DNA from 3 places in the Streptomyces sp. NPDC029151 genome. Region 1 is predicted to be linked to each of the others. Evidence: riboswitches for the same ligand, from Rfam matches in the RefSeq annotation. Region 1 holds a riboswitch; each other region holds the start of a gene.

The links. A riboswitch is a leader RNA that binds a small molecule or an ion and turns the genes downstream of it on or off. The one in region 1 is predicted to bind cobalamin.
Region 2: it holds a riboswitch for cobalamin, as region 1 does, so the genes downstream of both, ACZ4VF_RS02425 (CbtB domain-containing protein) here and nicT (Nickel transporter NicT) in region 1, are expected to answer to the same signal.
Region 3: it holds a riboswitch for cobalamin, as region 1 does, so the genes downstream of both, ACZ4VF_RS07995 (cobalamin biosynthesis protein) here and nicT (Nickel transporter NicT) in region 1, are expected to answer to the same signal.

What each region holds. Positions count from the first base shown of each region.
Region 1 is NZ_JBVHWQ010000008.1:377,850-387,338, reverse strand. Features, by position in the region: gene ACZ4VF_RS28900 (DUF4142 domain-containing protein) at 1-604, shown strand, start outside; gene ACZ4VF_RS28895 (glycoside hydrolase family 13 protein) at 823-2,481, opposite strand; gene ACZ4VF_RS28890 (metalloregulator ArsR/SmtB family transcription factor) at 2,562-2,912, opposite strand; cobalamin riboswitch at 2,993-3,176, shown strand; gene nicT (Nickel transporter NicT) at 3,203-4,273, shown strand; gene ACZ4VF_RS28880 (nucleoside hydrolase) at 4,274-5,236, opposite strand; gene thrS (threonine--tRNA ligase) at 5,268-6,506, opposite strand; gene ACZ4VF_RS28870 (hypothetical protein) at 6,839-7,630, shown strand; gene ACZ4VF_RS28865 (helix-turn-helix domain-containing protein) at 7,635-8,978, opposite strand; gene ACZ4VF_RS28860 (amidohydrolase) at 9,344-9,489, shown strand, end outside.
Region 2 is NZ_JBVHWQ010000001.1:607,447-616,935, forward strand. Features, by position in the region: gene ACZ4VF_RS02400 (acyl-CoA synthetase) at 1-532, shown strand, start outside; gene ACZ4VF_RS02405 (iron-containing redox enzyme family protein) at 529-1,587, shown strand; gene ACZ4VF_RS02410 (ferredoxin) at 1,979-2,176, shown strand; gene ACZ4VF_RS02415 (NAD(P)/FAD-dependent oxidoreductase) at 2,173-3,351, shown strand; gene ACZ4VF_RS02420 (CbtA family protein) at 3,693-4,442, opposite strand; gene ACZ4VF_RS02425 (CbtB domain-containing protein) at 4,464-4,685, opposite strand; cobalamin riboswitch at 4,722-4,866, opposite strand; gene ACZ4VF_RS02430 (hypothetical protein) at 5,758-6,642, shown strand; gene ACZ4VF_RS02435 (aminotransferase class I/II-fold pyridoxal phosphate-dependent enzyme) at 6,639-7,793, shown strand; gene ACZ4VF_RS02440 (2-hydroxyacid dehydrogenase) at 7,790-8,833, shown strand; gene ACZ4VF_RS02445 (P-loop NTPase fold protein) at 8,852-9,489, opposite strand, start outside.
Region 3 is NZ_JBVHWQ010000002.1:55,321-64,809, forward strand. Features, by position in the region: gene ACZ4VF_RS07985 (inorganic phosphate transporter) at 1-661, shown strand, start outside; gene ACZ4VF_RS07990 (hypothetical protein) at 693-920, shown strand; cobalamin riboswitch at 1,048-1,188, shown strand; gene ACZ4VF_RS07995 (cobalamin biosynthesis protein) at 1,301-2,245, shown strand; gene ACZ4VF_RS08000 (cobyric acid synthase) at 2,242-3,750, shown strand; gene cobN (cobaltochelatase subunit CobN) at 3,747-7,397, shown strand; gene ACZ4VF_RS08010 (putative cobaltochelatase) at 7,394-9,427, shown strand; gene cobO (cob(I)yrinic acid a,c-diamide adenosyltransferase) at 9,427-9,489, shown strand, end outside.

The sequences.
Region 1 (9,489 bases):
CAAGGTGCGGGCGGCCGGCCTGTGGGAGTACCCGCTCGGTCAGATCGGGCTGCAGAAGGGCAGCTCGACGGGGGTCAAGACGGCCAGCGCGCACCTGGTGGACGGGCACGCGGCGCTGGACGCCTCCTGCCGCAAGATCGCCCCGATGCTGAACATCACGCTGCCCAACGTGGCGAGCCCGCAGCAGGAGGGCTTCGTCAGCCAGTTGAAGGGCGAGAGCGGCAAGCAGTTCGACACCGACTTCGCCAACATCCTGCGGATGACGCACGGCTCGATCTTCAACACCATCGCGAAGATCCGTTCCACCACGAAGAACTCGCTGGTCCGCGCCCTCGCCGACCAGGCCAACGACACGGTTCTGGACCACATCACGGTGATGGAGAGGACCGGTCTGGTCGACTTCGACCAGACCATCTTCAACCAGACCACCCCGCCGAAGCTGCCCTCCTCCGACCTGACCCCGCCGGCCCCGCCGGCGGGCCAGCCGGAGGTGGTGCTCACCCCGCCGCCGACCGCCACGTCCACCCCGCTGGACCTGAGCGGCCTGTCCGGCGGCGGCACGGGCGGCGGCACCGCCCCCGGCCCCAGCCCCTCGGCCGGCTAGGGCCTCCCTTTCGGATCAGGCCGGCTCCCGGCGACGGTGCCTGTCGGCCGACCCGAGCGGGGTCTGGTGCGTGCAGCCGCAAGGCGGAGGAGGGCGTCGACGCGAGGGGGGTCCCCCCGCGCGAGCGACGTCGAGCGTGGGGGAGCCGGCAACCGACGACAACGCCGCAGATGTGCGTGCCGGCCCCCGCGACCCCGGCGAGATCCGGAAGAGAGGCCCTAGGCCAGCCACACCGTGGTGTCCGGCGGCAGCGCGCTTCCCTCCGGCAGCGGGGTGCTGCTGAGCAGGACCTCGCCCGGCGGCAGCGGTACCGGCCCGGCGGTCACGTTGGTGACGCTGCGCCAGCCGTCGGAGCGCCTGAAGTCCAGCACACCGGCCGGTGCGTCCGGGGTCCAGGTCAGGGTCTCGCCCGCGAGCAGCTTGCGGCGCAGCCGCAGGGCCGTGCGGTACAGCTCCAGCGTGGAGCCCTCGGTCCCGGTCTGCGCGTCGACGGCGTACGCCGCGAAGGACGCGGGCTGCGGCAGCCAGGAGGCCCCGGGCCCGAAGCCGTGACTGGGTCCGGTCGTCGTCCACGGCAGCGGCACGCGGCAGCCGTCGCGGCCCTTGCGGACATGGCCGGTCTGCTCCCAGATCGGGTCCTGGAGCACCTCGACGGGCAGGTCGGCGACCTCCGGCAGGCCGAGTTCCTCGCCCTGGTAGAGGTAGGCCGAGCCGGGCAGCGCCAGCATCAGCAGGGTCGCCGCCCGGGCCCGGCGCAGCCCGGCCGCCGTGTCGACGGCGGGCGCGGCACCGTCGGCGAGCAGCCAGGCGGCCGGGTCGGTGTCCGGCGGCAGCATCAGCCGGGAGGCGTGGCGTACGACGTCGTGGTTGGACAGCACCCAGGTCGCGGAGGCCCCGGCGGCCCGGGCCGTGGCCAGCGAGCCGGTGATGACGTCCCGCAGCTCCCCGGCGTCCCAGCGGGCCTCCAGGTACTCGAAGTTGAACGCCTGGCCGAGTTCGTCGGGCCGGGCGTACAGGGCGCGGCGGTCGCCCGGCACCCAGGCCTCGGCGACGGCCATGCGCGGCGGGCTGTACGCGTCGAAGATCTTGCGCCAGTCCCGGTAGATCTCGTGGACCTCGTCCCGGTCCCAGTACGGGTGGCTGCCCGGCGGCACCAGCGGCAGCGCCTGCTCGCCGGTCGCGCCGAGGCCGCCGACGTCCCGCAGCGGTTCGGTGAGGTCCTTGGCCAGGCCGTGGGCGACGTCGACGCGGAAGCCGTCCACGCCCCGGTCGGACCAGAACCGCAGGGTGGTGCGGAAGTCGGCGCGGACCTCCTCGTTGTCCCAGTTGAGGTCGGGCTGTTCGGGGGCGAAGAGGTGGAGGTACCACTCCCCGTCGGGCACCCGCCGCCAGGCGCTGCCGCCGAACACCGACTGCCAGTCGGTGGGCGGCAGCTCCCCGTGCGCGCCGCGCCCCGGCCGGAAGACGTACCGCTCCCGGGCGGCGGAGCCGGGTCCGGCGCGCAGCGCCTCCTCGAACCAGGGGTGCAGGTGGGAGGTGTGGTTGGGGACGATGTCCACGACGACCTTGAGGCCGAGCCGGTGCGCCTCGGCGACCAGGGCGTCGAAGTCGTCCAGGGTGCCGAGGCGCTCGTCGACGCCGCGCGGGTCGATGACGTCGTAGCCGCCGTCGGCGAGTTCGGAGGGGTAGAAGGGGCTCAGCCACAGGGCGTCCACGCCGAGCGCGGCCAGGTGGTCCAGACGCTGGGTGACACCCCGGAGGTCGCCGAGGCCGTCTCCGTCGGCGTCGGCGAAACTGCGCGGGTACACCTGGTAGATGACGGCCTGGCGCCACCAGTCGGGGTTCCTGGGCGAGAGGTCCGGCGAGTGGTCTGCCATACGGGCTCCCATGGGACGGACGACAGTGCGGAATCTGTATCTGTCCACAGTGCCCGGAAAGGGAACCTTTTCGTGGGTGGTCAGGCCGTGCAGTGCTCCAACAGGCCCTGTACCTCCACGTCCACCACCCGGTACCGCACCACGCGCCCCTCCTTCTCCCCGGCCACGACCCCGGCCGCCCGCAGCAGCCGCAGGGCCTGGGAGACGGCCGGGTCGTTCATGCCCGTGGCGACGGCGAGGTCCGACACGGCGAGCGGCCCGGTGCGGTGCAGGGCGAGCAGCAGCGCGAGCCGGTTGGCGTCGGCCAGCAGGGAGAAACGGTCGGCCCAGGTGCGCAGGAGCCCCGCGTCGCCGATGGCGGCGATCGCCTCGCACACCCGGTGACCGTCGATGGTGCGACGGTCGGCTCGGTCGGCAGGCACGAGATGCATGACCACATCCTCGCAGGCGCACTTTTGTGATCTTGAATACCTGCGCGGGTGCGCAGCTATGCAGGGAACCGCGCGCCCCTCTACGGTGGGCGGGCCGTGGTGTTCGGGAAGTCGATGCAAGGTCGACGCGGCCCTCGCCACTGTGATCGGGGAGTTCCCGTCCCGTCCGGCACCCGCCGGGCCACTGGTCGTACGACCGGGAAGGCAGGGACGGCGGACGTGCGACCCGTAAGCCAGGAGACCGGCCACGGCACTCATGAAGTGATCCACGAGGTGCTGGAGCATGAACGATGGCCGATGTCACGACCTTCCGCTGGCGACGCGAGGACACCGTCAGGACGGCGGGCCTGATGGCGGTGATCGTCGCCCTGCACCTCGTGGCCTTCGGCATCCTGTACCTCCTCGTGGCCCCCCGCCACTACAAGGTCGGCACCGACGTCTTCGGGGTCGGTCTCGGCATCACCGCCTACACCCTGGGCATGCGGCACGCCTTCGACGCCGACCACATCGCGGCGATCGACAACACCACGCGCAAGCTGATGGCCGACGGCAAGCGGCCGGTGTCGGTGGGTTTCTGGTTCGCGCTCGGCCACTCCAGCGTCGTCGTCCTGCTGGCCCTGCTGATCGCGGGCGGCACCTCGCTCGCCGGCAAGGTGACGAACGAGGGCTCCACCACCCACCAGGTGCTCGGCTTCCTCGGTACGACGATCTCCGGCACGTTCCTCTACCTCATCGCCGCCCTGAACCTGGTCGCCCTGGTGGGCATCCTGAAGGTCTTCCGGGCGATGCGCGCGGGCGCGTACGACGAGAAGGAGCTGGAACAGCACCTGGACTCGCGCGGCTTCATGAACCGGATCCTCGGCCGCCTCACCAAGTCCGTCTCCCGGCCCGGCCAGATGTACCCGCTGGGCTTCCTCTTCGGCCTCGGCTTCGACACGGCCACCGAGGTCACGCTGATGGTGATGGCGGGCTCCGGCGCGGCGGCCGGCCTGCCCTGGTACGCGGTCCTGTGCCTGCCCCTCCTCTTCGCCGCCGGGATGAGCCTGTTCGACACCCTCGACGGCACGTTCATGAACTTCGCCTACCAGTGGGCGTTCGCCAACCCCGTCCGCAAGGTCTTCTACAACCTCGCCATCACCGGCCTGTCCATCGCGGTCGCCTTCTTCATCGGCACGATCGAACTGGTCGGCGTCCTGCACGAGAAGTTCGCCCTGCACGACGCCGTGACCGGCTGGATCGCCGGCCTCGACCTCGGCAACGTCGGCTACCTCATCGTCGGCCTGTTCGTGGCGGTGTGGGCGGCGGCCCTGGCGTACTGGCGGCTGGCCCGCGTGGAGGAACGCTGGTCGGCCGCCGACTGACTACCGCCGCACCGTCTCCAGGTACAGCTTCACGTACCGGTCGGCGTCGACCTCCAGCGCGACGTCCACCAGGGCCGTCTCACGGCCCCCCTCATGGATCTCCGACTCGCCCAGCCGGGGCCGCCGGTCGACGATGGTCTGGCCGCGGGTCGGGCCGGGGGCGAGGGAGACCTCGACCGGGAGGAGGCGGGTGGTGATGCCCTGCGGGTCGGCGACCGCGCACACCGCGCCGGCGTCGCCGAGGCCGCCCGCCTCCTCGGCCTCCGGCGGCTCGCCCTGGTGGGCCGGCCGGTGGGCGAGGAGTTCGCCGGCCAGGCGGGTGCCGGGCTCGCCGCTGCCGCGCAGCCGGTGCACCTCGGTGCTGTCCACGACGACCTGCCGGAAGACGTCCAGGCCGTACATCGTGATCGGCACCCCGGCGGTGAGCAGGATCGCCGCGGCCTCCGGATCGTGCCAGACGTTGAACTCCGCGACCGGCGTGGCGTTGCCGACCTCCACCGCCCCGCCCATGAACACGATCCGCTCGATGTTCCGGGTCACCTCCGGGTGGGTGCGCAGGAGCAGGGCGATGTTGGTCAGGGGCGCCGTCGGGATCAGGGTGACCGGGCGCGGGGAGGCCAGGATCTCGCGGTGCAGGAGCGTGACCGCGTCGACGTCCGCCGGGACCCGGGCCGGCGCGGGCAGGCCCAGGTCGCCCATGCCGTCGGCGCCGTGCACGGGGGCGTGGCGGGCGGGCTCCAGCAGCGGGCGCTCGGCACCCCGGGCCACCGGGATGTCGGGGGCGCCCGCCTGCTCCAGCACGGTGAGGGTGTTGCGGACCACGCCGTCCACGTCGGTGTTCCCGGCCACGCAGGTCACCGCCCTGAGGTCGAGTCCGGGGTGGCGCACGGCGAACAGCAGGGCCAGGGCGTCGTCGACACCGGTGTCACAGTCGATGATCACGGGGATGGGCTGACCGGTCACGGCGGACTCCTTCCGTCGCCTCGACCTTAGATCAGGCCCAGAGCGCGGTGCCGCGTGCCGCCACCCGTTCGGCGACGCGCCGCAGCAGCTCGCTCCCGGGCAGCGCACCGGGCCGGCGGCCGTCCCGCAGGCGCACGGCGGCCAGCCCGGCGCCGGCCTCCCGGGCCCCGATCACCGCCTGGTACGGCACCAGGCGCGCCGCGCGGACCCTGGCGCCCAGGGTCCCCTCCCCGGGCCCGGCGAGTTCGGCGCGCAGGCCCAGCGCGAGCGCCTCCCGGACCAGCGCCGCCGCCGGCTCCACCTGCTCCTCGGCCACCGGCAGCACCACCAGCTGCACGGGGGCCAGCCAGGCCGGGAACGCGCCGGCGTGGGTCTCGACGAGGTGGGCGACGGCCCGCTCCACACTGCCGATGATGCTGCGGTGCACCATCACCGGCCGGTGCTTCGCGCCGTCGGCGCCGATGTAGTGCAGGCCGAAGCGGGCGGGCTGGTGGAAGTCGATCTGCACGGTGGACAGGGTGGACTCGCGGCCCGCCGGGTCCGCGATCTGCACGTCGATCTTCGGGCCGTAGAACGCGGCCTCGCCCTCCGCCTCCTCGTAGGCCACCCCGGCCTCGGCGAGGACCTCCCGCAGCAGTCTGGTCGCCCGGCGCCACAGCTCCGGGTCGGCGACGTACTTGCCGCCCGCGCCGGGCAGCGAGAGCCGGTGGCGCACGGCCTCGATGCCGAGGTCCGCGTGGGCGCGGGCGATCAGCTCCAGCGCGGCGCGGGCCTCGGCCACCGCCTGGTCCAGGGTGCAGAAGACGTGCGCGTCGTTGAGGTGGATGGCGCGGACCCGGGTCAGGCCGCCGAGCACGCCGGACGGTTCGGCGCGGTGCATGGCGCCCAGCTCGGCGATGCGCAGGGGCAGTTCGTGGTGGCTGCGGGAGCGGGAGCGGTAGATCAGGGCGTGGTGGGGGCAGAGGCTGGGCCGCAGGACGACCTCCTCGGCACCGAGCCGCATCGGGGGGTACATGTCGTCGCGGTAGTGGTCCCAGTGCCCGGAGATCTCGTACAGCTCGCGCTTGCCGAGCACGGGCGAGTAGACGTGCCGGTAGCCGGCCCGGCGTTCGGCGTCCCGGATGTACTCCTCCAGGGTGTGCCGCACGACCGCCCCGTCCGGCAGCCAGTACGGCAGCCCGGAGCCCATCAGCGGATCGGTGCCGAACAGTCCGAGGGCCCGCCCGAGCCGCCGGTGGTCCACGACCTGCTCCTCCGCCTTGCCGTTCATCCGTTTCTCCTCCGTCGGGAGGCGGACGCCCCGGGGCACGACGAAGCCCCGGGGCGTGCGCCCCGGGGCTTCGATGCTGGTCAGGTGTCAGCGCGCCGGGACGGTGTCCGGCGTCGTCGTGCTCGACGGATGCGAGGAGGCGCGCTGCATACCGGGCACGCTACCGGGCCCCGCTCCCCCGGCACCACGGATTTCCGCCGCCCCCGCTCCCCCGGCACCACGGGTCCGCGCCGCGCCCCTCACCCGTACGGCCCGGAGCGCTGGTGAGGCGATCGGCCGGGTGGTGCCGTGAGATCAGGCACCACCGGCCGCACGCAGCCCAGGAGGCACCCATGTTCCCCGCGATACGCACCCGCGTCCCCCGTGGCGTCCTCCTCACCGTCCTCGCCGCCGGCCTGATAGCCGCCGGCGGCTGTGCGGCCCTCGGCCTGAAGCACCCGGCGAGCGCGCCGTACCCGCTGCCCACGATCGACCGGCCGAGCCAGACCTCCAAGGCGTCCGCGCGGGCCGACGGCTCCACGCTCAGCGACGAGCAGGCCAGGTCCGCGCTGATCAACGAGACCGACCTGGGCGCCCCCTGGACGCCCACGCGCGGCGCGGCCACCTGGCGGGACGGCCTGCTGAAGGCCCGGACCACGGCCGGGGAGTGCCAGCGGCTGCTGGACGCCCTGTACGACGACGAACTCCTCGGCGCCCCGGCCCGCGTCGCCGTCGGCCTGGACGACACCGACACCGACGCCCAGCTCCGCTACCAGATCGGCGCCCGCCGCCCCGCCGACGTCGACGCCGTCCTGTCCTGGCTGGGCACCCTCCCCGTGCAGTGCGCCCGCTTCACCGCCACCACCGAGACCGGCCTGGTGGAGGACGTCCGGGTCGTGGACGCCCCGCTGCCGGAGGTCGGCGACGCCCGGCAGGGCCTGCGCCTCACCCTCGGCACCACGAACGACGACGGCGAGGAGTACCTCCTCACCATGGACCTGGCCGCCGTCCGCGTCGGTGAGGACGCCTTCGCCCTCACCAACGCGGGCCTCGGCGACGTCCCGAACGACGCCACCCAGGCCGCCGTGCAGATCGGCGCCCTGCGGCTGGCGGACATCCGCAGGCAGGGGCGGGCCCAGGTGTGAGGGGTCACAGCGGCGGCTGCGCCGGTGCCGGCCCCAGGGTCGTGGTGCCGGGGGCGGTGCGGTGGCCGAGCCCGGTGCGGTAGGCGTCCAGGGCGGCCTCGACGCGGCCCGTGCGGCGCAGCAGGTCGCCGAGGAGGCGGCACAGGTCGGCGAGGTCGCCGGCGGCACCCGCGCGTTCCAGGAGGCTGAGGGCGCGGACGTAGTGCTCCTCGGCGGCCTCCGTGTCGCGGGCGTCCTCCGCGATGATCCCGAGCAGGCGGTGCGCGGCGGCGGCGTGGACGGCGCCGCGCTCGGAGGAGAAGTCGCCGAGGACGCCCTGCAGCAGCCCGGCGGCCTCCTCGGACCTGCCCCGGCGGTGCAGCACGTCGGCGAGCTCGACGGCGGCCTGGCTGCGGTACAGGGCGGCACGGCTCTCCGAGAGCATGGCGTACGCCTGCCGCAGTTCCGCCTCGGCCCGGTCGAGATCGCCGTTCTGCGCGCTGACGTAGCCGCGCATCCAGTGGCAGTTGGCCAGCTCGGTGCGCAGGCTCAGCTGCCGGTACAGCTCGGCCGCCTTGGCCAGGGAGGCGTCGGCCTCGGCGACCCGGCCCTCGGCGAGCAGGGTGCGGGCGACCGAGCGGTGCATCCGGGCGATCAGCGCGGGGTCTCCGGCCCGCGGGGCGAGCGCGAGGGCGAACTCGGCGGCCTGGGCGGCACGGGCGTGCGCGCCCATGTCCATGTACGGGCCGATCACGCTGGCGTAGAGCAGCAGCAGCGCGTCCGGGTCGTGCAGTCCGCCGCGGTTCAGTTCGTCGAGGGTGGACTCCAGGAGGTAGACGGCGTACCGCAGTTCGCCCGCCAGGTAGTGGGCCACGGCCCGGCCGCGGATGGCGGGCACCCGGACCGGCAGGGTCTTTCCGGCCAGTCGCTCCTCGGCCTGTTCGAAGTGCTCGCGGGCCGTCGTCAACTCACCGGTCTCCAGGGCGCATTCGCCGAGCCCGAGCAGCGCGGTCGCCTGTTCGCAGCCGAGCCCGTGCGTCTCCGCCTCCGCGCGCAGCACGGCGTACTGGGCGGCCGCCTCCTCGGCCCGGCCGTCGGCGAGGACCCGCTGGGCCTCGGTGAGCCGCAGCCGCAGATCCGTGGCCAGGTGGGCGGGGCGGCCCACGGCCAGCTCCTCAAAGGCCACGCCGAGCCGCTCCGCGATGTGCCGTAACGCCTCGTCGGAGGCGCGGACCCGGCCCGCCTCCAGCGTGGAGATGTAGGCGGGCGTGTACGCCGGTTCCGCCAGCTGCCGCTGGGTGAGACCCCGCTGCGTCCGCAGCCGCTGCACCCGCCGTCCGATGACCTCCGGGTCGTCCCGCTCGCGCATGCCCCCTGCTCCCCCCGGCTCCCCTGGCACCCCTTGCCGTCAGGCTCCGGCAGCCCCTACGTTAAACGGCGGATTAAGCATGCTTAACAGGCCGCTGTCGTGTTGCGAGGTCGCCGTGTCCGGACGTACATCCGCACCCTACGCACGCCCCACCGCACGGAGGGCCGTAACGGCCGCAGTGATCGCCGCGGCGGCCCTGCTGATAGCGGCCAACGCCGGCCCGGCGAGAGCGACCCCGGCCGCCCCGGCCGCGCCGGTCGCGGCACCGGCACAGCACGGCTGACGGGCCGGACGACGCACCGCCGGCCCGCCGGATCCCGTACCCGACACCACACGCCGGCCCGGAATCCCCCTACCCTGCGACCGTGACCTCACCTGCCGCCCGTACCGCGCTGGAGCTGACCGCCGACCTGCCCGTACCGGGCCTGGAGGAGTTCTACCGGGATCTGCACCGGCATCCCGAGCTGTCCCTGCGCGAGCACCGGACCGCCGGGAAGCTGGCCGAACGGCT
Region 2 (9,489 bases), on a different contig from region 1:
CACCGGACTGGTCTACTTCGAGCGCGAAGAACCCCCGTTCGATTACCACAACGATCCCGAGCAGACCCGGCGGACTCGGCACCCTGATCACCCCCACTGGACGACAACCGGCGACATCGGTCACGTCGATGAGGACGGCTACCTCTTCCTCACCGACCGCAAGGCGTTCACGATCATTTCCGGCGGGGTCAACATCTACCCCCAGGAGATCGAGAGCGTCCTCGTGCTGCATCCCGCGGTCGCCGACGCCGCCGTGGTGGGGGTGCCGGATCCCGAGATGGGCGAGGCCGTCAAGGCCGTGGTCGAGCTGGAGAACGGCGTAGCACCCGGGCCAGGCCTCGCCGAGGAACTCGTCGGCTTCGTCCGGGGCCGCATCGCGCGCTACAAGGCGCCGCGTGTGGTCGAGTTCACCGCCCGTCTGCCGCGCACGCCGACGGGCAAGCTCGCGAAGTCGCCTCTGCGTACCGCTCCGGCCTCTGCACACACCTACTTCCCACCGTCTCACACGTCAGTTGAGGAGATATCAGCATGACCAGCACGCTCTTTCCGGCGTACCTTGACACGGCCTCCGCGTCGATGCAGCTCGCCGACCGCATCGCCCAGCAGCTCGCCTGGCCCGAAGACGTGTTCGAAGCCCACTACGCCGCCCCGTCCCGGACCGCCGAACTGGTGAACTCGGTCGGCGAACTCGGGGACGCGGCGGCGGTCGGCGACGCGGACGCCCAGTTTGCGCAGCAGTACCTGCTGTCCAAGATCTACGCCGTGCACACCCAGCTGCCGTTGGGGCCGACACCCGAGGGCTCCACCGCGCTGCACGCCGTGACCCGCAGGCTGGAACGGGACACCATCCGCAATGAGGACGCCTGGATCGACGACGCCGTCTACGCCTCGATACCGGACGACCCCGAAGCGTTCGTGCCCTGGCTCAAGGCCCTCACCCGGGAGCACCAGGCGTTCAAGCACCCTTACTACCGCTCCTTCATCCGGGACCACGCCACCGAGGAGGACTTCCGTCGTTTCGTGCTCCACGAGTCGTCCGTGGACGGCCGCTTCGACGACCTCCTGGCCATGATGCAGGTGGGCACCGACGGCGGTACCAAGATGGAGATCGCCCAGAACTTCTGGGACGAGATGGGCAACGGCGACCCGGAGATGGTGCACACCACGCTGTTCGGCCGGCTCATCGACTACTTCGGCATCACCAGCACCGAACTCACGGAGAGCCTGTCCACCGAGGCCCTGCTCAGCGGCAACCTCGCCGTGCTGCTGTGCCGCTACCGGAACACGTTCGCCGAGGCGGTCGGCCTTCTGGCGGTGACCGAGTGGATGGCGCCCGACCGCTTCTCCCAGGTACTGCATGGCTGGGAGCGACTGGGCCTGCCCGACGACGGCATCACCTACCACCGCCTGCACATCGGTATCGACGCACATCACGCCAGCGCGTGGTTCACGAACGTCGTCAAGCCGATGACCGCCGACCCCCGCAACCGCCGAGCCATAGCCCGGGGTGCCCTGTGGCGGCTCAACACGTCAAGCCGCTACCTCGACCGCATCATGGGCCTCAAAGCCGCCGGTTGCCGGCACTGAGCTCGGGACGTCGTATCGCTGCTCAGGCGGGTCTGACGGCCAGGCCGGTCTCGGCGAGGCAGCCGTCCACGAGGTGGCCGCGTACTGGATGTGACGTAGGCCGCGTCGGACGCGCTGGACGGGATCTTCGAGAGTGGAGGCGACGTTGAAGAGCCGGCTGCGCCACAGGAGAGACAAGCCCCTTCGACGGATCGAGGTCGGGCGCGTGGGGCGGAAGGCTGTCAACGGTCAGCCGAACCCGGCCCTCCACCCACCGCCGTAGGCCGGCTGTCTTGGACGGTGAAGTCGATCCGGGGCGCGGTTCCGGTCTCATCGACCGGTCCGTTGCCCCGGATCGCTTCCAGCTTCACCCCATTACCCCCATTTACGGACAAAACCGAGGTCAGCAATCATGCATGTGGAACTCGACGCGCCGAAGTGTGCTGCCTCCGGACAGTGCGTCATGGCCGCCCCCGACGTTTTCGACCAGCGCGACGACGACGGCATCGCCGTCCTGCTGACCGACCGGCCGGATGAAGAACTGTTCGACGGCGTACGGGAGGCGGCGGCGATCTGCCCCGCCGCCGCGATCCGTCTGGTCGAACAGTGAAGCGAATCGTCATCGTCGGTGCCTCGGCTGCCGGTCTGGCGGCGGCCGAGACGCTGCGCAGGGAAGGCTACGACGGCACCCTGACACTGATCGGAGACGAACCCCACGTCCCCTACGACCGGCCTCCGCTCTCCAAGCACCTGCTTGCCGGGGACTGGGAGCCCGACAACCTGCGTCTGCGCCGGCCGACGGACCTGGTCGCGCTCGGACTCGACCTGCGGCTCGGTCTCGCGGCGACCGGCCTGGACCTCACTACCCGTACCGTACGGATGGAGGACGGCACATCGTTGCCGTACGACGGTCTGGTCATCGCCACCGGCGTACGTCCGCGGCGGCTGCCCGGCGGGGGCGGCCACCAGCTGCGCACCCTCGACGATGCGCTGGCGCTGCAAGAGCGCCTCCGCCCGGGGCGGCGGCTGGTGGTAGTCGGTGCCGGTTTCCTCGGCGCGGAAGCAGCCGCCATGGCCTGGAAGCTGGGGTGCGACGTCACCCTGTTGGAACCTGCTCCCGTGCCGCTGGCGCAGGCCGTGGGCAAAGAGGTCGGACAGGTACTGGCCGACGTTCACCGCGACCGGGGCGTCGACTTGCGCACCGGGGTCACAGTGACCGAGGTGACTGAAGGCGGGGTGCGGCTGGCCGGGGGAGGAACCATCGAGGGTGACGAAGTACTGGTCGCAGTCGGCTCGTCGCCGAACACCGACTGGCTGGCCGTCAGCGGGCTCACTGTCGATGACGGCGTTGTCTGCGACGCGTACTGCCAGGCCGCGCCGGGCGTATACGCAGCCGGAGACGTGGCTCGCTGGCACAACCCGCTGTTCGGTGTCCAGATGCGGATCGAGCACCGTACGAACGCGTCCGAGCAGGGCATGGCCGCCGCCCGGAACCTGCTCGCCGCTCCTCAGGCCCGCAAGCCGTTCGCGCCCGTGCCGTACTTCTGGTCCGACCAGTACGACATGAAGATCCATGCCCACGGCTACCTGCGCGGCCACGAGGAAACGGCAGTTGTCGAAGGCTGCTTGGAGGAGCGCAGGTTCGTGGTCGCCTACCGCACGGGTGACCGCCTCACCGGAGTTCTCGCAGTTGGTATGCCGCCCAAGGGCGTCAGGCAGTGGCGTCAGGCGATCGCTGTCCAAGCCGGCTGGCACGACGCAGTCCCGAACCGGATGCCGGCATAACGGAAACGTCGGCCGGCAACCACTGAGCAGAGCTTCAGACGCCTCCGAGCCGTTGACACCTGCGATCGCGGGAGACCCGCCCGGTGCAGCCCTCCCCCTGTGCGGCGATCAGGGTCTCCAGGTCGTGGACCAGCCGTACGGTGCGTGTGGCCTGCTGGGCGAGGAACCGTACGGCTGGGGGATCCTGGCCGCTTGGTTCCTCCGCTCCTCGGCCGGGTGGTCCGCGTCCGGTCGGGCTGCCTGTCGTGTCGCCGTACGCGCTCTTCCGCCGGACTCGGTGTCCGAAGAACGCCGGAGGGCCCCCGGATGGTTCCGCGGGGCCCTCGGTCGTCCGGAAGGAATCAGTGCGCGGCCGGAACCGCGCTTCCGCCGGCGGCTGCCGGCCTGGGGTTCAGCAGGCGTTCCGCCAGTTCCCCGAAGAGCAGGCCGAAGCCGGCCCACAGGACGGACTGGACGGCCAGGGCGGACAGCCGGAACCTCCACAGCAGGGCGGCCGGGAAGTCCCCCGGCACCTCGTTGACGACCGGCAGGAACGCGTAGGCCAGGCCGATGACGACGGCGAAGGCGGCCACCGCGGCGACCGTCGCCCACCAGGTGCCCAGGGTGGGCGCGAGGCGCTTGCCCAGGATGGTGGCGGCGACCGCCAGGAGGACGCTGAGCAGCATCATCAGGAAGTACAGCGTGGTCCGTTCGCCGATGGTGCCGGGGTCGCCGACCGAGGGCGGGTTGGCCGGGTACTTCAGGAACGGCACGACGTACACGGCGAGCAGTGCGCAGCCGGACAGCAGCAGGGCGGTCGCCCGCGGGGTGAAGCGGCCTACGCGGCCGAGCGCGAAGCAGTAGGCGAGCGCGGCGATGCCGCCGAACGCGACTCCGTAGACGAGGACGCCGGTGGCCAGGCCCGCGGTGGACTGCAGGGAGCGGGAGACGACTTCCATCTCGTGCTCGTGGGAGTGCGCGTCCTCGAAGGCGATCGCCTTGTCGACGCTCGGCTCACCGAGGAGGTAGGCCGCGACGAGGGCGAGCACGCCGGCGACGAGGCCGGCGAGCATGCCCCGCACGAGAAGGTTCCGTACGGTTGCGGAGTTCATGGGCGGTGCTGTCCCCTCGCGTCAGTGGCAGGGGAAGCCGAGCAGGTGACGGGCGTCGTGCACCCACTCGTGGACGCCGGTGCCGTTGAAGACGGAGGTGGCGCCCTGCTCGGCGCCGACGAAGTAGAGCAGGACGAGCATCAGGATGCCGAAGAAGACCGCCCAGGGAGCCACCGCCCTCAGCGGCAGCTTGGCGGGGACTGCGGGAGTGGTGGCTGTCGGCCGGACGACGGTCTGCGCCATGGCAGGACCTCCTCTGGGAGTTCGCGTCCCATCTCGGTGGTGCACAGGACGACGGCCACGGGTCTGACTCACGAACACCCCTGCGGTGCCCGCACACAGTGGCGCGACCGTGCCGGATTCCCACCGGCTTCCGTCTCGCCGTCGTCGATATCGGACAGACCGTACCGCGCGGCGCGAGGATGGCCAAGACCGCCTTCGCCGGCGTGATCTTCTTCTCCCGCCGAGTGGGACGGTACGGGCTCCGTGGTTCTGCGGTGACGGAGCTCCGGCGGCGCGTGCGGGGACGAAGGCGACTGTGCTCTCCTGCCGGTCGGCGTTGGCCGAGCGGAAGAGGCTCCGTTCAGAGCGGACGCCTTCCCCGAGCGTGGTCCCGAAGGCCCGGTCGGCCTGCTTACTTCGCCATCGTTGCGACAGGCAGCGACATGCCGGCGACCCTCTCGGCGGCGGCCAGGGCTTCGCCGAGCAGGTCGTCGGTGGGGCCCACAGGGGAGACCGGTCCGGCTCGCTCGGCTTCGGCCGCGCCCATGGTGCGCCAGGGCGCATCCGGTGACCGTCGCCACGGTCCCCCGAGCGACCGGTGGGCGTGAGGTGCTGGTGCCGGCTGTCCACGGCTCGCTCCCGGGCTCTCGTTCCGACTTCCCCCAACTCGGTTCGTTTGGCCGTGGGCGACGGTACGGCCTCCAGCCTGCAGGAGCCGGTCATCCTGCGGATCGCCACGGTCCCGGTGATGATCAGGCCTGCGTGCGGGCACGTAGAGGCGACGAACGCGCTGTCGCGCGTCCCCTCGCCGCAGGTGTGGCTCTGCAGGGGCGGATGCGCCGGGTCCGGACTTCGTCGTGCCTGGGCACACTCAAGGAATCCCGGCGCCGCTTGATCTACGCGCTGATGCCGGCCACCGTCCCGCCGAAGCTCTGTCCCCCACCCTGCCCCCTGTGCGACGAACTCCTCAGACATCCGCCCCCGGACCCACTGTGGCGTTTCGGCTCGATCCCGCTCTTATGCGCTGAGCGCGCAGGGTAGTGCACTCAAGTGGTACCCCGGATCGCCGGGCTCGCGAGGGGGCGAGGGAGCTGTGACGTCGACGCTGAAGGCATACGGCCCGCCTGGAAACCTGATGGAGTACCTCCCTGATCCGTACGAACCGATCGACCGGTGGTACCAGGCCAGGAACGCATCAAATGTTCGCACCACGGCCCGAATAGTCCGGGATCTTTGTCCGGAGGCCGACCTGTTCGTGGACCCTCTGGCCGGCGGGGGGAGTTCGGCCTGCGCGGCACGCCTGCTCGGACTGCCCTTCTTCGGCATCGAGCTGGACCCCTTGCTGGCCTGCGTGTGTCTCGCCAAGTCGGTGGCCGAGTCCGATCATGCGAGGAACCTGCCCGCACAGGTGGACCCCGACCTACCGATGCCGTCATGTCTCTCAGTGGCTCGCCGGATGAGTACACACACCGAACACCCGGTGTCGGACGGCGACATGCTGGCGGATCTGAAGGGCAGCCCGTGCCCGTCTGCGACGTCGCACGTGCTGTGGGGCGACGCGACGCAGACAGAGGCTTGGGCTGAACTCCATGTGGAGGCCCGGCACGCTGTGCTTTACACCTCTCCTCCGTTCGGGCTCTCCTCTCCACGGCCCGCTGCCTCTCCGGAACTCCGGGCGGAGGCCGAGCTGGCCCTGACAGCGGCGGGGGCCGCTCGATCCGGCAACGGGCCCGGGAGCTTCGCCTCCTACGACCGGATCGCATCCGCCGTCGTCGTCCGAGCGGCGCAAAGACTCCGGCGACTCACCGTCATCCTTGAGCACGAGCCGGCCGACGACGGCTCCGATTCCCGCTTCCTGACGATCCGTCGACTGACCGACGCACTGGGCAACCGCATACGGAACGTCCGAATCCTGGAGTGCGGCGCCTACTCACCCCGTGGCCTGTTTTCCCTGATCGTCTGCGAGGTGGCTCAGTGAAAGCGCACTCGCCTTACTCACTCACCGCACATGAGTGGCCCGCCCTCGCCGCCGACACCATCAACCTGGCGGACGCGCACGCCCGTCATTCCCTGTCAGCGGACTCGGTCCGACGCCTCTCCGAAGTGACGCACGATCTCTTGGCCAACGCCGGGGCCGACTACTTCGAGGCGGAATCGTGGTTCCGCGAGGCTCTCACGCGACACACCGGCCAGCACTACCCGGTTCACTCCTCCTATCTGACCTACTCCGCTTCGATCGCCCTCGATGTGATCGCCAAGTACCTGCGGTCGGTGCCCGGGCCGATCGGCATGATCACGCCGACGTTCGACAGTGTGCCGGCGCTCTTCGCCCGGAGCGGCCTTGATCTGCTACCCGTCCCAGAGGACCGCATCCTCCCGGATTGCGACACCGACTTCCTCGACTCAATGGGGCTCAGCGCGCTCGTCGTCGTAGCGCCGAACAACCCCACCGGTGCCGTACTGGGTCCCGGCCAGGCGCTCACACTGCTCAAGTGGGCGGCCCGGCGTAACACGCTCCTGGTTCTCGACGCGTCCTTCCGCATGTTCGATCCGGGGTTGAAGCTGGACGTCGTCGACATGGGCAACGACATCGGAGCTGACGTCGCGACGGTCGATGACACCGGCAAGACCATCCCCCTGCACGACACCAAGGTAGGAGTACTCACAGCCACCCGTACCCTTGCCCGCGACCTCGGCTCCATCTGCACCGATGTACTCCTCAACGTCTCGGAGCTCAACATCAGGATGCTCGCGGCACTGCTGGAGGACGACGGACCGCATGGGGAGGCCGCCCGGGCTCGCGCTGTCGCCGCGGCCAATCAAAGACATCTGGAGCAACGCTTCAGTCTCACGCTGGACCAACCGCATGAGCACGCATTCCAACGGAGCGTGGCATGGCTGCATGTGGGGCGGCACCGGGACGCTGTCCTCGATGCCTGCCAGGCCCGGTCGGTGAACGTGCTGCCAGGCGACCGCTTCTACTGGAACAGTGAGGACGGAAAGACGCGGAATCCGGGATCGCAGTGGGTGCGCGTGCCGCTCCTGCGCGACGAGGAGTTGTTCGGTCGGGGCCTGGACGCCCTGGACAGCGCCCGTCGTTCCGCGGAATCCTCCGGGGAGTCAGGGTGAGCAGCGACGAGAGAATCGTGTTGGTGACCGGCACCAGGCTGGTCGTCCCGTCGGCGCTCCAGGAGGTCGAGGCCCGCGGGTACACCCTGCGCAGGCTTGATCAGGACGAGATCACCGCCGCCGAGCTGCACCAGGCGTTGCTGGGTGCGTCAGGGTACGTCATCGGCGGTTACGAGGAACCGGAAGCCGAGCACTTCGAGAAGGCGGACCTGCTGGAGGCTGTGGCTTTCGTAGGCACTGATTACCGTAGTTTCGTCCCGGGTTGGCGGCGTGCCGTGGATCTCGGTATCGCCCTGTCCGCGACGCCGGGTGCGAATGCCGACTCCGTGGCCGAGTTCACGGTCCTCCTGATGCTGGCTCTGGCGCGAGGGATCCTCGGATCGATCGCGCGTTGTGGAGCGGACGGGCTCATCGCACCCGAAACAATGGGTCCGGCTGCTGTGGAACTACGCGGGCTCACTCTCGGTGTCATCGGCCCTGGCCGTATCGGCACACGTGTGGCCGTGATCGCCTCAGCCGGTCTTGGCATGCGCGTCGTCTACACCGGCCCGCACCACAAGCCGGAGTTCGAGTCCGCTGCTTCGGCGCGATACCTCGACAAGCCGGAGCTTCTGGCGGTGTCGGACGTAGTGAGTCTGCACCGTCCCGGCCCCGTGCGGGGAGACCGGCCCGAGATCGGCCGTATCGAACTGGAGCAGATGAAGGACGGTGCACTGCTGATCAACAGCGGTCACCCGGACCTCTTCGATCCAGCCGCCCTGTACCAGGTCCTCGCCGACGACCGCGGGATACGGGCAGCGAGCGACGGGCTGCGCCGCTCGCCCGCCTGGCACCGTCTGGTCTCCCTGGGGCCCGAGCGTTTCCTGTGTCTGCCGCAGACGGGCTTCCACACCAAGGCGGCTGACCTGCGTGCGTCGTCGCTAGCCGTGCAGACGGTCTGCGATGTCCTGGCGGGCACGCACGCGGAGTCCGCGGTCGAGAACCCGGACTACCGCGAGGTCAGACAAGCGAGGGGACGGGTGATCGGGGGCCGCGCTTGAGGCCTGCGAGGGCCCCGTTCACAGGATCCGGCTCGCCAGCCTTGCGATCGCCATCCCGTCCTGGGTACACAGCAGCTGCCTGAGCCCACTCAACGCGGGCTCCAGGCGGGGGTCGTCGAGTCCCAGCAGTTCCAGCCCCGCTGCCCACGATGCGTCGTCCTCGGCCGCCGCCGCCAGTACGCCGAGTCCCCGGCCTCCTTCCACCCTGCGGTGCAACCGACGCTGCAACGCGGGCCATCGCACGATGATCTCGGCCACGTACACCAGCAGGCAGGCGCGTTCTACGGCCGCTTCGGAACGGGCCAACGGCTCGTCCACCATCAGTGCTCGTTCGTAGAGCTGCCAGACGTTCAGCATCCTCTTGGCCTCGCGGATCGACGGCTCCTCCAGCGCTGTGATCCGTTCCTTCAGGAGCTGCTGGATCCTGGGATGCTGTTCGAGGGTGCGGACGGCGAGGACCGCGGTGGGAGCGGGTCGGCGCACGTTTCCCGGCCCGTGTCCGCCGGCGGATACGGGTTCCGGCACCACCGGGGATGCGCTCCGGCCGGACGCCCCGGCGTGGGTACGGCCCCGTGGGGACGGAACGCGCACGGGTGCGGACGTCTGATGCGCGGACGGCAGACGTGTCACTGTTTCGACGAAGCCCGCGATCCCCT
Region 3 (9,489 bases), on a different contig from region 1:
CATCATCACCCTCGCCCTCGTCGCGGGCGGCTCGATCGCCCCCGGCTCCAACCCCCCCACCTGGGTGATCCTCTCCGCCGGCCTGGCCATCGCGCTCGGCACCTACATCGGCGGCTGGCGCATCATCCGCACCATGGGCAAGGGCCTGACCGACCTGGAGCCGCGCCAGGGCTTCGCCGCCCAGACCAGCGCCGCGACCGCCATCCTGGCCTCCTCCCACCTCGGCTTCTCCCTCTCCACCACCCACGTCGTCTCCGGCTCGGTGATGGGCGCGGGCCTGGGCCGCAAGGGCGGTGTGGTCCGCTGGTCGACCGCGACCCGCATGTTCGTCGCCTGGGCGCTCACCCTCCCGGCCGCCGCGCTGGTCGGCGCGGGCGCCGAGTCCGTCACCGACCTCGGTGACTGGGGCACCGCCGTGGTCGCCGTCTTCCTGGTCGCCGCGTCCGCCGCGATCTGGAAGATCTCCCGCCGCGAGGTCGTCGACCACACCAACGTGGTGGAGGAGACCGAGGAGCCGGCCGGTGTGGTCACCACCGCCATCGCCGCCGTGATCCCGCCGCCCACCGGCACGGTCGCCGCCGAGGTGGACCTCACGTTCCCGCAGCAGGCCACCGCGTCCGCCGAACCGGCCCCGGCCGCCCCGCCGGCCGCCGCGGTCTGACCCCGAGCACCCGGTTACCGAAGGAAGCACTATGAAGATCGACTGGGCAGCCCTGGGCTCCGTGTTCGGCGTCAGTCTCGTGGCCACCGTGGGCCTGGTGACCCTGTTCACGCTCGGCATCGCGGGCCTGAACCGGCGCGAGAAGGCCACGGCACAGGGGGGCTCCGCCGCCCTCGCCGTCACCGGCGCCTACCTCTGCTTCGCCGCCTGCGCGGCGGCGGTGGCGTACGGCATCAACCTGATCGTGGCCAAGGCCTGACCACACCACCGAAAGGCTCCCCGCACACGCCGTGCGGGGAGCCTTCGTCGTACCCCGGCAGACCCCGCACGCCCCGCGGTGTGGGGATCAGCACACTGTCCCCACGCAGGTCAAAGGCAAGTTGACGGCCGTTCCGGGCGCGTGGTGGACTGCCCAGGCCATCAACGGCGGCAGGAGAGGAAGCCGGTGCGAATCCGGCGCGGTCCCGCCACTGTCACCGGGGAAGAACCCCCGGGAGCCAGGAACTCTCACCGCCGATTCACGTCGAACCAGGGCGCGGACACCCTGAGTGAGGACACATATCGCCATGCTCGGCTGCCGATCGAGGACCAGCACCAGGCCTGTCGGGCCCGTTCCTGTGCCCACGGCCGGCTGAGCCGATGGGTGCCGATCGCACGTACGCGTACGGCGCCGCCGCCGGCGTCCTCGGCGACCTGCTCCTCGGCGATCCCCGCCGCGGACATCCGGTCGCTGCTTTCGGACGGGCGGCCGGGGCCGTGGAAGGCGCGTTGTGGCACGACCACCGCGGCTGGGGCGCCCTGCACACCACGGTGTGCGCCGGTGGCGCCGTCGCGCTCGGCGCACTCGCCGCACGCGCCGTACGCCCCTCCCCCACCGCCTCCGTCGCGCTGACCGCCGCCGCCACCTGGGCCGTCGTCGGCGGCACCTCGCTCGCCCGCGAGGCCCGCGCCATCGGGCGCGCCCTGGAGGCCGGGGACATCGACGCCGCCCGGGCCCGGCTGCCCCACCTGTGCGGCCGGGACCCGCAGGCGCTGGACGCCGACGGTGTCGCCCGGGCCGTGGTCGAGTCGGTCGCCGAGAACACCTCGGACGCCGTCGTCGGCGCCCTCGTCTGGGGTGCCGTCGCGGGGGTCCCGGGGCTCCTCGGGTTCCGGGCGGTCAACACCCTGGACGCGATGGTCGGCCACAAGTCCCCCCGCCTGCGGCGCTTCGGCTGGGCCTCCGCCCGCCTCGACGACGTCGCCGGCTGGCCGGGGGCCCGGCTGACCGCCGTACTCGCCGCCGCGGCCGGACCCGATCCGCGGGGTGCGCTGCGCGCCTGGAAGGCCGACGCGCGCCGGCACCCGAGCCCCAACGCCGGTCCCGTGGAGGCCTCCTTCGCGGGCGCCCTCGGCGTACGCCTGGGCGGGACGCTCTCCTACGGAGGGCGGGTCGAGCACCGGCCCGTCCTCAACGGCGCCGGCGGGCGGCCGGTCCAGGTCTGCGACATCGACCGGGCCGTACGGCTCTCCCGCCGCGTCGGCCTGCTCGCCCTCGCCGGCACGCTCGCCGCACGCCGGCTGCTGAAAGGACGCGGGAAGTGAACGGTGGTCTCCTCGTCGCCGGCACCACCTCCGACGCCGGCAAGAGCGTCGTGACGGCCGGCATCTGCCGCTGGCTGGTACGCCAGGGGGTGAAGGTCGCGCCGTTCAAGGCGCAGAACATGTCGTTGAACTCGTTCGTCACGCGCGAGGGCGCCGAGATCGGCCGGGCGCAGGCGATGCAGGCGCAGGCCTGCCGGATCGAGCCGACCGCGCTGATGAACCCGGTGCTGCTCAAGCCCGGCGGCGAGCAGAGCAGCCAGGTGGTGCTGCTGGGCAAGCCGGTGGGCGAGCTGAGCGCACGCGGGTACCACGGCGGGCGCCAGCAGCGGCTGCTGGGCACGGTGCTGGACTGCCTGGCCGAGTTGCGGGGCACGTATGACGCGGTGATCTGTGAGGGGGCGGGCAGTCCGGCCGAGATCAACCTCCGGCGGACGGACATCGTCAACATGGGCGTCGCACGCAACGCGCGGCTGCCCGTGCTCGTCGTCGGCGACATCGACCGCGGGGGCGTGTTCGCCTCCTTCTTCGGTACCGTCGCCCTGCTCTCCCCCGAGGACCAGGAACTGGTCGCCGGGTTCCTGGTGAACAAGTTCCGGGGCGATGTCTCCCTGCTGGAGCCGGGGCTGGACATGCTCCGGGACCTGACCGGGCGGCGGACCTACGGGGTACTGCCCTTCCGGCACGGGCTCGGCATCGACGAGGAGGACGGTCTGCGCGTCTCCCTGCGCGGCACCGTCCGGGAGTCCACCGTGACCCCGCCCGTCGGCGAGGACGTGCTGCGGGTCGCCGTGTGCGCGATCCCGCTGATGTCCAACTTCACCGACGTGGACGCGCTGGCCGCCGAACCGGGGGTCGTGGTGCGGTTCGTGGACCGGCCGGAGGAGCTGGCGGACGCCGACCTCGTCGTGGTCCCGGGCACGCGCGGGACCGTACGGGCGCTGGAGTGGCTGCGCGAGCGCGGGCTCGCGGACGCGCTGGTACGGCGGGCCGCCGAACAGCGTCCCGTCCTCGGGGTCTGCGGCGGCTTCCAGATCCTCGGCGAGCACATCGAGGACGAGGTCGAGTCCCGCGCCGGAGCCGTCCCGGGTCTCGGCGTGCTGCCGGTCCGGGTGCGCTTCGCCCGCGAGAAGACCCTCACCCGGCCCAGCGGCGAGGCCCTCGGCGAGCGGGTCGACGGCTACGAGATCCACCACGGGGTGGCCACCGTCGAGGGCGGCGAACCCTTCCTGGACGGCTGCCGGGTCGGCCAGACCTGGGGCACGCACTGGCACGGCTCGCTGGAGTCGGACGGGTTCCGCCGGGCCTTCCTGCGCGAGGTGGCCGCCGCCGCGGGCCGCCGTTTCGTGCCCGCGCCGGACACCTCCTTCGCCGCGCTGCGCGAGGAGCAGCTCGACCGGCTCGGCGACCTCATCGAACAGCACGCGGACACGGACGCGCTGTGGCGGCTCATCGAGTCGGGCGCGCCGCAAGGACTGCCTTTCATTCCACCGGGAGCGCCCGCATGAGCACAGTGTTGTTGTTGTCGACCGCCGACACGGATCTGCTGGCGGCCCGGGCCTCCGGCGCCGGCTACCGCATCGGCAACCCCACCCGGGTCGACGTCGCCGGAGAGCTGCCGGGCCTGATCGAGGGCGCGGACCTGGCCGTCGTACGGCTGCTGGGCGGCAAGCGGGCCTGGGAGGACGGGCTGGCCGCGCTGAAGGCGTCCGGCATCCCGACCGTGCTGCTGGGCGGCGAGACCGTGCCGGACGCCGAGCTGATGGCGGAGTCGTCGGTGCCGGCCGGTGTGGTCGCGGAGGCGCTGAAGTACCTGGTCGAGGGCGGTCCCGCGAACCTGCTGGAGCTGTCCCGGTTCCTGTCGGACACCGTGCTGCTGACGGGTGAGGGCTTCGAGGAGCCGCGGAAGATGCCGGAGTTCGGCGTCCACGGCGACCGTACCGTCGTCGACGGCCGGCCGACCGTGGGCGTGCTGTTCTACCGGGCGCACGAACTGAGCGGCAACACCGCCTTCGTGGACACCCTGTGCGAGGCGATCGAGGCGCAGGGCGCCAACGCCCTCGCGGTGTACTGCGGTTCGCTGCGCGGCGCGGACGCCGGGCTGTACGAGCTGCTGGGCCGTGCCGACGCGCTGGTGGCCACCGTGCTGGCGGCCGGCGGCACGCACGCCTCGCAGGCGTCGGCGGGCGGCGACGAGGAGTCCTGGGACGTCGGCGCGCTCGCCGACCTGGACGTCCCCGTGCTGCAGGGGCTCTGCCTCACCTCCTCGCGGGCCGCGTGGGAGGAGTCCGACGCGGCCCTGTCCCCGATGGACGCGGCGATGCAGGTGGCGATCCCGGAGTTCGACGGCCGGCTGATCACCGTGCCGTTCTCCTTCAAGGAGCAGGGCCCCGACGACGTGCCGGTGTACGTCGCCGACCCCGAGCGGGCCGCCCGCGTGGCCGGGATCGCCGTCAGGCACGCCCGGCTGCGCCACAAGCCGAACGCCGAGAAGAAGGTCGCCCTGGTCTTCACCGCGTACCCCACCAAGCACTCCCGGGTCGGCAACGCGGTCGGCCTGGACACGCCCGCGTCGGCGGTACGGGTGCTGGACGCGCTGCGGGACGCCGGGTACGGGCTCACCGAGTACCCGTCCGGCGGCGACGAGCTGATCCACCGCCTCATCGAGGCCGGCGGCCACGACGTCGAGTGGCTGACGGAGGACCAGCTGGCCGCCGCGCCCGCGCGGGTGCCGCTGGCCGACTACCGGGCCTGGTTCGAGAAACTCGACCCCGGGCTGCGGGACGCGATGACCGAGGCGTGGGGCGAGCCGCCGGGCGGCCTCTACGTGGACGGCGACGACATCGTGCTGGCCAGCCTCCGGTTCGGGAACGTCGTCGTGATGATCCAGCCGCCGCGCGGTTTCGGCGAGAACCCGATCGCGATCTACCACGACCCGGACATGCCGCCGTCGCACCACTACATGGCGGCGTACCGGTGGCTGGACCACTCCTTCGGCGCCGACGCGATCGTGCACATGGGCAAGCACGGCACGATGGAGTGGCTGCCGGGCAAGGGCCTCGGACTGGGCGCCGGCTGCGCGCCGGACGCCGTCCTCGGCGACCTGCCGCTGATCTACCCGTTCATCGTCAACGACCCCGGCGAGGGCACCCAGGCCAAGCGGCGCGGGCACGCCACGGTGGTCGACCACCTGGTGCCGCCGATGGCGCGCGCCGACACCTACGGCGACCTGGCCAAGCTGGAGCAGCTGCTGGACGAGTACGCGCTCGTCTCCGACCTGGATCCGGCGAAGGCGCCGGCCGTCCGCGCCCAGATCTGGACGCTGGTGAAGGCGGCCGAGCTGCACCACGACCTGCACGTGGACGAGCAGCCGGACGACGACGCGTTCGACGAGTTCGTCATGCATATCGACGGCTACCTGTGCGAGATCAAGGACGTGCAGATCCGCGACGGGCTGCACATCCTGGGCGGCGGCCCGGCCGGCGAACCACGGGTCAACCTGGTCCTGGCCGTGCTGCGCGCCTCGCAGGTGTGGGGCGGCCGGGCGAACGCGCTCCCCGGCCTGCGGGCCTCGCTGGCGGCCCACTTCGGGCTGGTGGAGAAGGAGCTGCTGGCCGAGCCGGGTGCCCCGGTGAAGGTGCCGGTGGAGCTGACGGACCTGGTCGACGGTCCCGCGCGGACCGCGTCCGACGCGATCGACCTGCTGGAGCAGCTGTGCCGGCGGATCGCCGAGGAGATGGAGGCGCGGGCGTGGGACCGCGCGGTCGTCCCGGCGGTCCTGCGGGGCGCGCTCGGCGCTGAACTCCCCGAGGCGGTCGCGGTGCTGGAGTTCGCGTGCGAGGAGGTCGTACCGCGTCTGGCGCGGACCACGGACGAGATCGGGCACATCCTGCGGGCCCTGGACGGCGGCTACGTCCCGGCCGGCCCGTCGGGTTCCCCGACCCGCGGTCTGGTCAACGTCCTGCCGACGGGCCGGAACTTCTACTCGGTCGACCCCAAGGCCATTCCGTCCCGGCTGAGCTGGGAGGTCGGCCAGTCGCTGGCGGACTCGCTGGTCGCACGCTACCTCCAGGACACCGGCGCGTACCCGAAGTCCGTGGGCCTGACGGTCTGGGGCACGTCCGCGATGCGCACCCAGGGCGACGACATCGCCGAGATCCTCGCGTTGCTGGGCTGCCGCCCGGTGTGGGACGAGGCCTCGCGGCGGGTGACGGGCTTCGAGGTGGTTCCCCTGGCGGAGCTGGGGCGCCCGCGCATCGACGTCACCGTCCGCATCTCCGGATTCTTCCGGGACGCGTTCCCGCACGTGGTCGGGCTGATCGACGACGCGGTACGGGCGGTGGCGGAGCTGGAGGAGCCTGCCGAGTCCAACTACGTGCGTGCGCACGTGGACGAGGACGCGGCCGAGCACGGTGACCGGCGGCGCGCGACGGCCCGTATCTTCGGCTCGAAGCCGGGGGCGTACGGCGCGGGTCTGCTGCCGCTGATCGACGCCCGGAACTGGCGCAGCGACGCCGACCTGGCCGAGGTGTACGCCGTCTGGGGCGGCTACGCCTACGGGCGCGGACTCGACGGGCGGGCGGCGCGCGGGGACATGGAGACGGCGTTCCGGCGGATCGCGGTGGCGGCGAAGAACGTCGACACGCGTGAGCACGACCTGGTCGACGCCGACGACTACTTCCAGTACCACGGTGGCATGGTCGCCATGGTGCGGCACCTGACGGGCGCCAACCCTGAGGCGTACGTGGGCGACTCGGCCGTGCCGGACCAGGTGAGGACCCGGACGCTGGGCGAGGAGACCCACCGGGTGTTCCGGGCCCGCGTGGTCAACCCGCGCTGGATGGCGGCCATGCGCCGGCACGGCTACAAGGGCGCCTTCGAGATGGCGGCGACCGTGGACTACCTGTTCGGCTACGACGCGACGGCGGGCGTGGTCGACGACTGGATGTACGAGAAGCTGAGCGCGGAGTACGTCTTCGACCCGGAGAACCGGGACTTCATGAAGAAGTCCAACCCGTGGGCGCTGCGCGGCATCACCGAGCGCCTGCTGGAGGCGGCGGACCGCGGGCTGTGGGCGGAGCCGGACGCGGACACGCTGGAGCGGCTGCGCGCCACCTACCTGGAACTGGAAGGCGACTTGGAGGGCGACCAGTGACCACCCCGTTCCCGTTCACGGCCGTCGTCGGCCAGGACGACCTGCGGCTCGCGCTGCTGCTGAACGCCGTGTCGCCGGCGGTCGGCGGCGTGCTGGTGCGCGGTGAGAAGGGCACCGCCAAGTCGACGGCGGTGCGGGCGCTCTCGGCGCTGCTGCCCCCGGTGGCCGTCGTGCCCGGGTGCCGGTTCTCGTGCGACCCGGCCTCGCCCGATCCCTCGTGCCCGGACGGCCCGCACGAGGCGGGCAACGGCACCGAGCGGCCCGCGCGGATGGTCGAACTGCCCGTCGGCGCCTCCGAGGACCGGCTGGTCGGCGCGCTGGACATCGAGCGGGCGCTCGCGGAGGGCGTGAAGGCCTTCGAACCGGGCCTGCTGGCCGACGCGCACCGCGGGATCCTCTACGTCGACGAGGTCAACCTCCTCCACGACCACCTGGTGGACCTGCTGCTGGACGCGGCGGCGATGGGGGCCTCGTACGTGGAGCGCGAGGGGGTGTCCGTGCGGCACGCCTCGAAGTTCCTGCTCGTCGGCACCATGAACCCGGAAGAGGGCGAGCTGCGGCCGCAGTTGCTGGACCGGTTCGGGCTCACCGTGGAGGTCGCGGCCTCGCGGGAGCCGGAGCAGCGGGTGGAGGTCGTCCGGCGCCGGCTGGCGTACGACGACGACCCCACCGCCTTCGCCGCCCGCTGGGCCGACGAGGAGGCCGCCGTGCGGCAGCGGATCGTCGCCGCACGGGCGTTGCTGCCCTCGGTGCGGCTGGGCGACGGTGCGCTGAAGCAGATCGCGGCGACCTGTGCGGCCTTCGAGGTGGACGGCATGCGCGCCGACATCGTCATGGCGCGGACCGCCACCGCGCTGGCCGCGTGGGCCGGGCGGACCGATGTGCTCGCCGAGGACGTGCGGCAGGCGGCGCTGCTGGCGCTGCCGCACCGGCGGCGGCGGAACCCGTTCGACGCGCCGGGTCTGGATGAGGACAAGCTGGACGAGACGCTGGAGCAGTTCGCCGGGGACGACGAGGACCGCGGGAACGACGGGGACGGCGGCGACGACGGGGACGGCGACGAGGATCCCGACCCGGACGGTCCCGGCGGCGGCGGTGGACGGCCGCAGCCCGACCCCGGCCCGCAGGGCGACGGGGGCGATGCCGCCCGGCCCGAGGCCGGTGAGGGCGGCCGGCCGCAGGCGTCCGGCGGGCAGGAGCAGTCGGCCGTGCGGTCCGCCGAGCCGTTCCGGACCAGGGTGCTGAGCGTGCCCGGCATCGGTGAGGGCGCGGCCGGCCGGCGGTCCCGGGCCCGGACCGAGCACGGGCGGACCACGGGGGCCCGCCGGCCGCAGGGGGCGCTGACCAAGCTGCACCTGGCGGCGACCGTGCAGGCCGCCGCGCCGCACCAGCGGGCGCGCGGCCGGTCCGGACCGGGACTGGTCGTGCGCCGGGACGATCTGCGGCAGGCCACCCGGGAGGGGCGCGAGGGGAACCTCGTGCTGTTCGTCGTGGACGCCTCCGGGTCGATGGCCGCACGGCAGCGGATGAGCGCCGTCAAGGGGGCCGTGCTGTCGCTGCTGCTGGACGCGTACCAGCGGCGGGACAAGGTGGGGCTCGTGACGTTCCGGGGGGCGGCGGCCGAGGTCGCGCTGCCGCCGACCTCGTCCGTCGACGCCGCCGCCGTACGGCTGGAGTCGCTGCCGACCGGGGGGCGTACGCCGCTCGCGGCCGGGCTGCTCAGGGCGCACGAGGTGCTGCGAGTCGAGCGGCTGCGGGACCCGGCGCGGCGGCCGCTGGTGGTCGTGGTGACGGACGGGCGGGCCACCGGTGGTCCGGAGCCGCTGCTGCTCGCCTCCCGGGCCGCCGGGCTGTTCGCGGCCGAGGGGGTCGCCTCCGTGGTCGTGGACTGCGAGTCGGGGCCGGTGCGGCTGGGGCTGGCCGGGAAGCTCGCGGGTGAGCTGGGCGGGACGGCCGTGACGCTGGACGAGCTGCGTGCGGACTCGATCGCCGGGCTCGTGAAGGGGATGCAGAGCAGGAGGGCCGCGTAATGCCGCAGGGACAGCCGAGTGTCGTACCGGACGACGGCCTGACGACCCGTCAGCGCCGCAAC